4 regions of the Shewanella morhuae genome follow, and region 4 is predicted to be linked to each of the others. Evidence: predicted binding sites of a transcription regulator. Region 4 holds the regulator's gene; each other region holds the start of a gene.

Region 1 (3,142 bases), 560 kb from region 4:
GCTTAAGCCAAATAGAGCGTGACTTAAGGCGTTAGTCGTACCTAAAGGTATTATGCCCAATGCGATATCGGTATCGACAATTTCTGAGGCAACCTCAGTGACAGTGCCATCACCTCCGCAGGCGATAATAATATCAGCGCCAGCACCACGGGCTTGTTTGGTGAGGGTGTTGGCTGAAACATCCTCTGTTGTTAACGCTAAATGAACATCAAAATATGCCTTAAGCTCACTTTGAATTTGTTCGTTATATTCTTGCCATTTTCCGCCACCCGAGACAGGGTTAGCGATAATCCATACCACTTTATGAATGTTAATTTGTTTTTGGTGGTACATTTTTTCAACGGCTCTTAATTGCCATTTATTTAATCCCGCCGTTTTTCGAGCTTGTTTTATGCGTTGCAAAACCTTTGGGAAACTTTGGTGTTTATCTTGGCAAACCAGATAGGCTGCCAGAACTAATACTGAGCGGCCACGGCCCATAGCACAATGAATAAGCACGTTTTTTTGAGCTCTAACTTGGCGATGTAACCAGTTAACCGCTTGATTGATCTGGGCACTCGTTGGCACACTATGGTCGAGGATGGGAATATTTAAATACTCGATATGATCTTCAAATTGTGACCAGTCCAGCGCATCAAATTCAGCAGTAACATCAAGAATTGCTGTGATCCCATTGGCTTTTATGTTGGCAAGATCGGCAGGGACTAACCTGCTACCGAGGTAAAGTTGCTCGTCAATTTTTTGTATTGATGGCACAGAATCATATTTTCTGGCCCAGTAGTTATAGAAATGACTACCCAGTAAAAAGGGAATAAAACCCCAGCGAATATACCAAGGAATTGTGCCATCTTGACGCTTTCTAAAAATGTTCGCCAGATTAAACCAGTATGCTGATCCGACTAAAAATAATGACAAACTTATCCAAGCACATATAAACGTCAGTAGGGGGGAGCTACCTATAATCGCTAAGCTGGCCAATATCACAGCACCCGCAAAGTAGAAATACTTAATGTGAATGTTGGCTAGCATAGGTCTCCTCCAAGGTTATTGGTATCCGTTATGTAGGTAAATTATTGCAGTTCAAGTGGATCAAAAAGGGTGGCAATGGATTTATCCATTGCCACCCTAAACTTAACGGCTATTAGCACTTTTTATCTTTAGCATTAACGCCTTCTTTAATATCTTCACAGGCATCTTCGATGGCATTACCTGTATCGGTAATCGCGTCATCAATTTTCTCACCAGCACTTTCGGCATTGTTATCACTACAGGCTGATAAACCTAAAGCGAGGAATAAGGTTAGTGCTGCGGTGCTCATCAGGGTAAATGGTTTCATATCTATCTCCTTTCTAAAAAATTAAAATTAAAGTCGCGGCCCTTTACCTTTAAAGGCGTTGATCAGCAATGAAATCACCAGTAATACAATAAACAAAAAGAAAATAATTTTTGCGATCCCCGCTGCGGCGCCCGCAATACCGGTAAATCCAAATACACCTGCAATCAGTGCAACAATTAGAAATATCAATGTCCAACCTAACATATAAACCTCCTTGCCCTTGTATTAATCCTGCATCTGATCTTTGGTATCATCTGAAGGTTAATGGCTACTGGTTAATGGTAATAGTTATATTGCTATCTTAGTGCCAACTTTATAAATATCTATTAAGCTTTTGATTTTTAGTTATTATTAATATTTACGTGTTGCTGCAGATTAGCGCTGGTAGTGATGTAGTAGGCAATTTTTACCTAATCTTCGGTAAGAGTTTCAGTCGTAAAATGTCCAAAAAGTGCATCATGCACAATTTATTTTAAAAGACAGCCCATTAAAAAAGCCGACACAGATAAGCATCGGCTTTAAAGACGCTTACTGCTAGCGCTTAAAAACGATTCAGCGGTTTCCAGCGCTGTAGTGTCACGGGAATACTCGCACCTTGGGACTGCAATAGGTTTATGCGCGCTTGATACGCCGCGCCCACCATTAAATGTTTGGCTAAATCCACCGCGTTACGGGCTTTATAGTCATCTAAATAACTGCCTTTAGCCCACGCGTTAAATGCACCGAGCGCCGGGCCTGCCCAAATTTGGTAATCCATCTCGCGGCCGATTTCACCAACATTTGACCAGCGGCTCGATAAACCTAAATACCAACGGAAAATCAGCGCCATTTTGCGTTTTGGATTATCCAGCGCACGCTCGATTTGCTTAGGATCGCGCTCATTAAAGTGGGCGACAGTGCCTGTCCAAATATCATCGAGTGATGCGCGGAACACTTGCTCTTCAAGCTTTTTACGCTCGTCCGCAGGGATGGCTTCTATTGAATCGTAACGGGTGTAGATTTCGTATAATTTATTGGCGCGCATCGGGAATAAGGTCCCGCGCTTAACCACTTGTAATTTCACGCCCATTTCGAACATATCCGCCGCTGGCGCCATAGTGACATCGGCCATTTCGGTAGTGGCGAGTAACTTACGCGTGTGTTCGCTCGCGCCCGCTTCAATGCAAGCTTGGTTGATTGAACCTGTGACGATAAACGCCGCGCCCATGTTGAAGGTGGCTAATGCTGCATCGGGTGTACCAACGCCGCCGCCAGCACCCACACGGATGGGCGTTTTATATTGATACTTAGCTTGGATTTCATCTTTAAGCGCCAAAATGGTCGGCAATAGCGTGACCAATGGACGATTGTCGGTATGACCGCCTGAGTCGGCTTCGGCGGTGATGTCGTCTGCCATAGGCACAAGTAATGCCATCGCCATTTGATCTTGGCTGATAAGACCGTCACTCACTAATTGCTGCAGAATTTTGGCAGGCGCCGGCTCCATAAACTTAGTTGCGACTTCAGTGCGGCTGATTTTTGCGATGACTTTATTACCAATAACAATCTCGCCGTGCGCATCACGGCTCAAGCCCGCTGCACGGTAATAGACGATCTGCGGCGTTAAGCCTAAAAATGCTGAGGCTTCGACCGTGCGTACTTTATGTTTTAAAAACAGCTCAACACTGCCGCGCTCTAATGCCGGCTCGCTTGGGCTGTGAATTAAGTTAAAGGCGTAAGGGCCATTGGGCAGCGCCGCTTGAATACGGGTAATGGCTGCTTCAACGCGCGATGGAATTAACCCAGCTGCGCCAAAGGAGCATAAGA
Region 2 (3,142 bases), 2.0 Mb from region 4:
TTGGATGTTGACCGACGATAATGTCAAAGCCTCTGTTTCTGGGGTGATACGCGGTGCGCGAGTAATTAAGAGCTATCCGGCTGGCGATCATTATGTTACTGAGTTAGAGCTTGATTTCTCTCAGGTTTGGGCACTTTATCAGCAGCAGAGTCGACCGCAAAAAGTCAAAGAAGTGACTTACTTTTAGCTGTTTTAGTTATTTCAATTGGACTGTCGAGCCGCAAATTTGCGCGGCTTTTTTTACATCAACATGACATTTTACTCAAAGCGTCGGATAAAGAAATGCTAAGGGGGATATGCTTGTTAGGCTTTTAAATCATTGCCTAAGCTTGAGATAGTTGAGGTTTTACCTTTATCGTTATAAGTAAGGCTGGTTGCATTTCTACTCGCCTGTAAAGCTTGGGCAAAACGGTTTAGACTGGCCAAATTCATTTCTATTAGGCTGGCATTTTGTTCATTAAGTTCTTTACACTCAATTAATGCCGTTTTAATTATATCCATTTTATGGATAAGTTCTGTTTGCAAAGTGAGCAGTGCTTTATCACTGTGAGCGGCTAAAATATCATCATTAGCTTTTAGATCTTTCAAGCATTGTGATTTCTCACTAGCAAGTGACAGCAGTAAATCGGCGTTTTGGTCTGCCAAAGCGCCTTTTTCTTTGAGTATGATTTGCTTAAGTACAGCCAAATGGGCGTGTTGTTGATCTACCAGTTTAGCTATTGCTGTCATAGTTACTCTTTATTTAAGTCGTTAAGTTCGGCTTCAAAACTTGCAATATTAGCCGCTAATTTTTCAGGATCAATCTTGTAACGACCTTCTGCAATTGCTTGTTTAATTTCAGCGACTTTCTTTTGGTCAACTTCAGGAAGGCTCGCCATTTTAGACTGTGCTTTTTGAAGCTGTTGCGCTTGGGCGGTAATGACCACTGAATCGCTTTTTTGTGGTGTTGTCGATTTTGTAGCAACTTGAGCCTGTTGTTCGCTGCTGGTTTTAGTTGCCCCAGTTCGAACTTGTGCAGTGGTTGCAGTATTGAGTTTGCTAATGTCTATGGCCATTTTCAGCTCCAGCGTGTGTATTCGGGATTTCTTAACTGGGTATCGGCAGCTTATAAAAAAGCTTTAGGCTATTTTACATTCTTACTTCAACTTCGCCAATGCCCGTGACTATAGCATCTAGTTCTTTGTTTGAACTGCTATTTTTGATTCTTATTCGTTCGCCCTTATTTCCATCTTGCAGAGCTTCTCCCGCTGTTTTAAGTTCGAAAGAGTTAGAACGAACATGGATAGATATTGAGTCGTTCTTACAAACGAAGCATAAGTTATTGCTCAATATAGGAGAATCTTTGGCAACTCGTCGCTTTACGCGCACGCCCGCTAACTTGTTAGGGTCATCAAATTCAGCCCCTCTTAAACTATTTTGCTCAATATAGCGTATTTCAACCTGACTACTAGAGATGAGCTCTCCGGGCGCTAAGATTTCCGTTGAAACAACAACGGGAAATAATATATCGACACGGACTGAGATATATATTTGCCATGGGTAGGCTAAGTCTGGTGTGTCACAGCTCACCTTTAGGGTGTTATTACGACTAATTTCTCTATCGCTCGCCATTTCGATATGAAGAGATGATGAGCATTGCGATGGCAACATTCTCGCGTCAACTATTTGTGGTGTTATATTGACCTTAGCATTAGCTGGTGCTGATATCTTTTCAAGAATAAGCGCTTTAGCTAATTCTGATATGGCCGATATGGTTGGGGCAACAGGCTCTGCACTCGCAGAAGCGGGCGTTAAAAAGGTAAAAATACAAAAAAAATAGACTAAATTTACTTTCATAATGAAGAGACTAGCGTGTAACGCTAGAATACACCTATACTTTTATAAAGATCGAAGCTGGCCACTGGCATAATTATTTCTACTACAGTCAGAAGATTGACTCAGTTTCGACTATGTTTATCGATAGATAAGATGTAAGCAATTAATATGCCTATACTCACCTGAGTCATAGGGCCGTACATAAACAGAACAACAAGGCAGAGTTATGTCGAGTATTCTTGATTCAGTCAACCAACGAACCCAGCTCGTTGGTCAAAACCGTTTAGAGTTATTGCTTTTTAAGCTAAATGGTCGTCAGCGTTTTGGGATTAACGTTTTTAAAGTTAAGGAAGTGCTGCAGTGCCCACCACTGACCACTCTGCCTAAACTGAACCCATATGTAAAAGGTGTCGCTCATATTCGTGGTACAACGATTTCTGTTATTGATTTGAGTGCAGCAACTGGCGGTCGGCCATTAACCAGTACTGAAAACTGTTTTATTATCATTTCGGAATATAACCGTAGTGTGCAAGGGTTTTTAGTCAGTTCAGTTGAGCGCATTATCAATATGAATTGGGAAGCTGTGATGCCACCACCACAGGGCGCTGGCCGCAATTCTTATTTAACTGCGGTGACAGAAATTGAAGGAGAGTTAGTTGAAATCCTTGATGTTGAAAAAATTCTAGATGAAATTTCGCCGGTCAAAACTGCTATCAGTGAAGAGGCTAATGAGAAGCTAACTCTCGACAGAAATCAGCATTACCATATTATGGTGATTGACGATTCCGCTGTGGCACGTAAACAAATTATTCGCTCACTTGAATCATTAAATTTACAAATTGATACAGCAAAAGATGGTCGAGAAGCATTAAATAAGCTTAAAGAAATCGCGAAAGAGATGGATAACGTTGCTGATGAAATTCCACTTATTATCTCAGATATTGAGATGCCAGAGATGGATGGCTATACCTTGACTGCCGAAATTAGAGATGATCCTAAATTGAAGCATATCAAAGTGGTACTGCATACTTCATTAAGCGGGGTATTTAATCAGGCAATGGTTCAAAAAGTAGGTGCGAATGACTTTATTGCAAAGTTTAACCCCGACGAGCTCGCAGCTGCGGTGAATAAGCATTTAAGTTTATAAATGTGTAGGTTAGTACCTCGATAAGCTTTACGCTATAATCTCGATTTCATAACATAATAGTTTTGCACTGATTTTTGTGCATGCTATAAGATTTAGGATGTGAATGTGCCAAATAAATCACTCGCTGAAGCTGAATATAATCAATTTAGATTGTTCTTAGAGCAACATAGCGGCATCGTA
Region 3 (3,142 bases), on a different contig from region 4:
TAAAACCCTTTAAACAAAGGGTGCTCGGCACCTATGTGATGCTTGAGCAAACCCTTAAAACCGTAGGGGAACAGGCAACTAAGCTCAAAAGTGCAATTCAAGAGGATAAATACCGCGCCTCGCCGCTCATTACCCTAACGTGGAAATCGGCGCCATTAGCAACAGGCTGGGACTTTAAAGGCATCGATTATGCCCTTGAAACTAGCCCAATCAGTGGCACAGAGGTAGTGCGCTGGAACGGTCAACCTAAGCTGTACCCGAACTTACCTGTGATGGCTGAAACTGTGCCCGATATTAAAGTCACTCGCCCGAGTGCTTACTATATTCCGGCGCAGTGGACGCAAGTGATTGATCGCCTTAACGTACATGGCATTCGCATGACGCGCCTGACTAAACCGACAGAGCTTAAATTACAGCAATATAAGCTCAGTAACCCAGTGTTTAATACTCAGGATCTTGAGGGGCGCCAAACGGTTAAAGCCGAGTCTGAATTGACGAAAGTCAGCACCACTCTGCCCGTGGGCACGGTTAAAATCAGCACAGAGCAACCGCTGGGCGATCTGGCAATCTTGCTGCTTGAGCCGCAATCGCCAGATTCTCTGTTGCAATGGGGTTTCTTTAATCCTATCTTCACCAACACTGAATACATTGAAGATTATGCCGTAGAGCCACTAGCGGCCAAGATGCTAAAAGAGGATCCTAAGTTACAGGCACAGTTCGATAAAGCACTGACCAACGCCGAATTTGCCGCCGATCCCGAAGCGCGCCTGCGCTGGTTCTATGAACGCAGCCCTTACTACGATAACCAATACCTTAAGTATCCGGTTTACCGTAGTCGTTAATCCTCGCCATCACAAACGGCTAGGATTACGCGGGCTTACGGGCACTGATGCTATACACCAAGGGCACATTCTGCCCTTGGTGTGTTAACACATAACGACCATCGGCTTGGGCTTCGAGCCCTTCGAAACAGTTGTACGGGCTGAAATCAAATTCGTGGAAGAACTCCAACACTAAGCCCGCCTGCAATAACGCATTGATCACTTCAGATAGACTGTGTGACCAACACATTAAGGTTTGCTGGTCATCACCGGCATTTTCGGTATAAGTGCCTTCCAGCTCTATGTCTGGCTCACCCCGATTAAAATAGCTGTAACCATCGAACAACTGCTGCACCGGATGAAACTCGGCCATGTAAAACTGTCCGCCGGGCTTTAAACAAGCAGCAACCGTCTGCGCCCACAGGGTTAAATCCGGCAGCCACACAATGGCACCATAGGACGTAAACACAATATCTTGCGGCTCAATCTTGCTCGCCACACTGTAAACATCGCTACAGATAAACTCGGCGGACAATTGTGTCTGCTGCGCCAGCTTTTGTGCTTCATCAATCGCCACCTCAGACAAATCAACGCCCAGTACTTTAGCGCCCATGCGCGCCCACGACAGGGTATCTAAGCCAAAATGGCATTGCAGATGCAGCAAACTTTTTCCTGCCACATCCAGCTCGCTCAGCTCTATTTCCCGTAATGAAGTATTTCCACGCAGGAAGCCCGCCACATCGTAAAAATCCGAAGTTAAATGTACCCGAGTGCGCGCATCCCAAGCCGTCTTGTTCGTCGTTAAATAATCCATCTGCATCCCTTCTTATGTTTTTTGTATTTTTTGTATTGTCTGTATGTTTGCCCAGCCAGACCTATGAGGCTCAAGCTAACTTAATAAATGAGCAATTTCACTAATCTGTGAGTAAATCCCTCATTCGGCGGACATGTCCGCACAACCAAGCGCGGACACTTTCAGCTTAAACAATTGATTATAAATGAAACTTAAAATTGGCATGGGCTGTGCAATATCTTGTCTATCGCAAGACGACTCAGCACTCACACGAAAAATGAGTGCCAGATAAACAAGGAAGCTAACATGTCACTACGTCCATTTATGTTCACCCTCGCTTTTATATTGCTGTTTACCGTAGGGGTATCGCTTACTGGCGGCATTATTAATGTCAACGCCGCTGGCATGTCCGATTTAGACCAGCAGCAACGCGAACTCACACTTGATAGCCAAGACTTACAAAGCCTAATTGCCGAGACGGGCGCTGGTAGTCTTGAAATTATCGGCGTCGAAGGCCTAACCCAAATTAAACTCGTCGCCGATATCTATAGCAATAAGGACAGCAAAGTCATTCTCACCCTTGAGAAAAAGGCCAATAAAGCCAAGCTCAAAGCTGATTTTGAGCAAAGCGGTTTTAATCATGACTCGCCCTATATCGATCTAAAACTGCGAGTACCTGCGAATTTAGCACTGGATATCGATGACGGCTCAGGCGCCATTTTGATCAGCAAGATGACAGCAGACATCAATGTCAAAGACGGTTCAGGCGAACTCACCATCAACGGCGGTAACAATGTCAGCATAGAAGATGGTTCAGGTGATATTGAGGTCAGCCAAATCAATGGCAACCTCACGATCGACGACGGCTCTGGCGATATTGAAGTCAGACAACACAACGGCAACCTAACCATTAAAGATGGCTCTGGCGCAATCAAGGTGACTGATGTTAGCGGCAATATCACTATCGATGATGGTTCAGGCGACATCGAAGTCGCCAATGTGCAAAGTGCTGTGACTATCACCGATGGCTCAGGCGACATTAATGTGTTTAACACTAAGGGATTAACGATTCTTGCAGCAGGCTCTGGCGATGTGAAATTTAACAAAATCGACGGCCCAGTAAGCATGAAATAACGCGCTGCTTTACCACCCTACACCCAAAGGTTTTACCCACTTCCCGGCGTAGAGACTGATGTTGCAACGGTTCCCAGCCAAGATGTCAGTCTTCTACCCACCCTTTGCAGTTATTGCAATTTTGCCGCGACTCCCTGGTAGCGGCATTTTTTTCATCGCCTGAGACTTTCTCTGCCTCAATTCATGACAGTCGTTGGTAACGTTTTACCTATTTGTCTTTTCGAAGCAAAGTTTGACAATGTGTGTCTCGGTAAACTCACTCGGTAACCCAGTAGCTTCGGTAATGGTTCGAGGGGCTAATCAGCGGCAACATGGCTTTTGGCTATCGTATTCCCTAATTGCCTGCCGCAGGCTTTCGCACTGTTACACCAGTGACTCGCCGTAAATACGTCCC
Region 4 (3,142 bases):
GCTCCCCACTTTTTCGCGCGCCACTAGGCTTTCGAATATCTCTTGAGATGAGAGGGTCGGGTACTGGGCAGCAACTAGGTCGCTGATGAGTTCCAGTACTTTTTTCTTACTGCCCGGAGTGGCGCAGGTAGTGCACTCCGGCCGCAGTATGCTACAAAGTTCCATTATTAGTGTTTTGTTAACTTCTCTTTGTGTTTAATAACCTGACGATCAAGCTTATCTATCAGGGCGTCTATAGCTGCATACATATCAGTATGCTCGGCAGTGGCAAATACTTCACCACCGATGAGGTTTATCCTCGCTTCAGCAATTTGTTGTATTTTCTCAACATTGAGCACAACGTGCACATTATTGATCTGTTCGAAATGGCGTTCAAGTTTTGAAAACTTTTCTTCTACATATGCGCGTAACGATTCGGTAATTTCAATGTGGTGCCCAACTAGGTGTATGTGCATAGAAACGTCCTCCGATATTCACTGTAGGTTATAAGCTCTTACGTTGATTAGAAGGAGGAATAAGCATAGCTTCTCGGTATTTCGCAATAGTTCTGCGTGCTACATTTATTCCCTGCTCCGCCAGAAGTTGTGCCATCTTACTGTCACTTAATGGTTTTTTCTGATTTTCTGCTGCAACCAGTTTTTTAATAAAGGCTCTAATTGCCGTTGATGAACACTCACCACCATCATCTGTACTGACATGGCTAGAGAAGAAGTATTTTAGTTCAAAAAGCCCTTTTGGAGTATGCATGTACTTTTGGGTTGTTACCCGCGAAATGGTTGACTCATGCATTTCTACTGCTTCGGCAATATCATTAAGCACCATAGGCTTCATTGCTTCTTCACCATACTCAAAGAAGCCTTGCTGGTATTGGACGATACAGTTAGCGACTTTGAGCAAAGTATCATTACGACTTTCTAAACTCTTAATAAACCACTTTGCCTCTTGCAGGTGCCCACGAATAAATTGGCTGTCGGCTTGGTTTGCAGAACTGCGCGCCATAGCTGCATAGTGTTGATTTACATTTATTTTTGGCATGTTGTCAGGATTGAGTTCAACCACCCAACGGCCATTTTTCTTCGACACTGATACATCGGGTATAACGTATTCGTCCTCGTTGGGAGTAATTAATAAACCCGGGCGAGGATTAAGGGTTTGGATGAGTGCTATACCATCTCTTAACTCATCTTCTTTGAGCTTAGTTTTACGCATCAACAGTCTAAAGTCACGTGCAGCAATGAGATCTAAATGATCTTTAATCAGCATGCGGGCGTTACTTAGATGGGGCGTATCGGGTGCAAAGTGGGATAATTGGATTAATAGGCACTCGCTTAAATCTCTGGCGGCGACACCTATCGGGTCAAAATGTTGAATACGCTTAAGTACGGCTTCGACTTCATCAAGTTCAACCTCTGGATTACCTATGGCCTCTAGAATTTCTTCAGTGCTTTGGGTCAGGTAACCTTGGTCATTTATCGCTTCGATAATCGCGGTAGCAATGGCTAAATCAGTTTCCGAAAAGGGGGTGAGATTTTTTTGCCATTCTAAATGCTCATATAAACCTTCGCTGGTCTCTCCTTGAAAGGGCATATCGTCTTCGCGACTCCCACCTGGGCCTGAATTAGGTGAGGCGGTAAACACTTCATCCCAAGTCGTATCCATGGGGAGATCGTCCGGCATGGATTCTTGAGTCAAAGATTCTGCGGTATCGACAGTGGAGTTATCTTTTTCTGGTGGCAGAGCAACAGATTCACTGAAATCGGTATCCGATAAGGCTTGGTTTACAGGGTCTTTAGTTGCGTCGAATTGATCCTCTTCCAGCTCGAGAAGGGGATTAGAATCTAAGGCTTGCTGGATCTCTTGCTGCAGTTCTAATGACGATAGTTGCAACAGACGAATTGCCTGCTGTAACTGTGGCGTCATGGTTAACTGTTGACCCAGTTTGAGCTGGAGTGACGCTTTCATGTTACCGCAGATCCCTAAGTTATTATTATTAGATGGGGTCGCTTATTCCCCTCTTTAGTCGAGCCGTATGCCAGTATAATTTACGGCCATCGACTCCCTTTGGTTAACTATAGCCTGAATTGTTCACCTAAGTACACAGCCCTAACCTGCTGATTGTCTAAGATCTCTGCTGGTGTTCCTTCTGCAATCAGGTTTCCGTGACTAACAATGTAGGCATGTTCACACACATCTAATGTCTCGCGCACATTGTGGTCGGTAATTAGCACACCAAGGCCACGGCTTTTAAGTTGCTCAATGATTTTTTTGATGTCGATAACTGAAATCGGATCAACCCCAGCGAAAGGCTCATCAAGTAAAATAAACTTAGGATTAGCCGCTAGCGCACGCGCAATTTCAACACGACGACGCTCACCACCTGACAACGACATACCTTGGCTGTCACGTATGTGGGTGATATGAAACTCTTCCAGCAGATGTTCTAATTCTTGATCTCTTTGTTCTTTTGTTAGCTCTTTGCGAGTTTGCAGCACGGCCATAATGTTGTCATGTACGCTCAGCTTACGAAAGATACTGGCTTCTTGTGGTAAGTAACCAATGCCTTTGCGGGCACGCAGGTGCATCGGATCGGCGGTTAAATCATCGTCATCGATAAAAATGTGGCCTTTATCGCTCTTTACCAATCCGACAACCATGTAAAATGTGGTGGTTTTCCCCGCCCCGTTTGGGCCGAGTAGACCAACGACTTGACCGGTTTTTACCGTCAAACTGACATCTTTAACGACTTGGCGGTTCTTATAACTTTTCGCTAAATTTTGTGCTCTTAGAGTGATCTGGGTCATTTAGAACCCTGCTTTTTGACAGGTTTATCGGTTGAGGTGCCGGGCTTTATATCATCTTGATAACTTTCAGGCTGAATAATCGTAATCACGCGATCATCACCACTACCAGTACTTTCGGCAATTAATTTTTGCTGAATGATGTCGTAGCGGATTAAATTCCCTCGGACTTGGCTACCCGCTTGATCTAATGAAGCTAATCCTTTGAGGGTGAGGGTACGGCTTGCCATGTTATAACTAATCTCTTTCGCACTTGCAGATGCTGGGCGACCATCGTCTAGGACTTGAGTATAAGTGGCAGGATTACCCGTGGCGACTAAGGTTTTACTGCTTTCACCTTCAGC

The links. The regulator sigma-54, encoded in region 4, starts transcription at its own class of promoters, with help from an activator protein. The targets are predictions, from matches to a motif close to GTTGGCACGNNNNTNGNNT.
Region 1: C9I43_RS03655 (DUF1328 domain-containing protein) is a predicted target of sigma-54. The motif match lies at 1,630-1,648, and genes of this name have one in related genera.
Region 2: flgA (flagellar basal body P-ring formation chaperone FlgA) is a predicted target of sigma-54. The motif match lies at 1,973-1,991, and genes of this name have one in related genera.
Region 3: C9I43_RS16790 (DUF4097 family beta strand repeat-containing protein) is a predicted target of sigma-54. The motif match lies at 1,832-1,850, and genes of this name have one in related genera.

The regions. Positions count from the first base shown of each region.
Region 1 is NZ_PYSG01000002.1:713,149-716,290, forward strand. Features, by position in the region: gene C9I43_RS03645 (diacylglycerol kinase family protein) at 1-1,029, opposite strand, end outside; gene C9I43_RS03650 (hypothetical protein) at 1,142-1,336, opposite strand; gene C9I43_RS03655 (DUF1328 domain-containing protein) at 1,364-1,540, opposite strand; gene pfaD (eicosapentaenoate synthase subunit PfaD) at 1,878-3,142, opposite strand, start outside.
Region 2 is NZ_PYSG01000002.1:2,155,945-2,159,086, reverse strand. Features, by position in the region: gene C9I43_RS09900 (LPP20 family lipoprotein) at 1-187, shown strand, start outside; gene C9I43_RS09895 (flagella synthesis protein FlgN) at 304-729, opposite strand; gene flgM (flagellar biosynthesis anti-sigma factor FlgM) at 732-1,055, opposite strand; gene flgA (flagellar basal body P-ring formation chaperone FlgA) at 1,129-1,836, opposite strand; gene C9I43_RS09880 (chemotaxis protein CheV) at 2,042-2,962, shown strand; gene C9I43_RS09875 (CheR family methyltransferase) at 3,062-3,142, shown strand, end outside.
Region 3 is NZ_PYSG01000003.1:484,291-487,432, reverse strand. Features, by position in the region: gene C9I43_RS16800 (M14 family metallopeptidase) at 1-842, shown strand, start outside; gene C9I43_RS16795 (class I SAM-dependent methyltransferase) at 868-1,635, opposite strand; gene C9I43_RS16790 (DUF4097 family beta strand repeat-containing protein) at 1,921-2,748, shown strand.
Region 4 is NZ_PYSG01000002.1:151,648-154,789, forward strand. Features, by position in the region: gene ptsN (PTS IIA-like nitrogen regulatory protein PtsN) at 1-165, opposite strand, end outside; gene hpf (ribosome hibernation promoting factor) at 168-455, opposite strand; gene C9I43_RS01190 (RNA polymerase factor sigma-54) at 484-1,962, opposite strand; gene lptB (LPS export ABC transporter ATP-binding protein) at 2,070-2,801, opposite strand; gene lptA (lipopolysaccharide transport periplasmic protein LptA) at 2,798-3,142, opposite strand, start outside.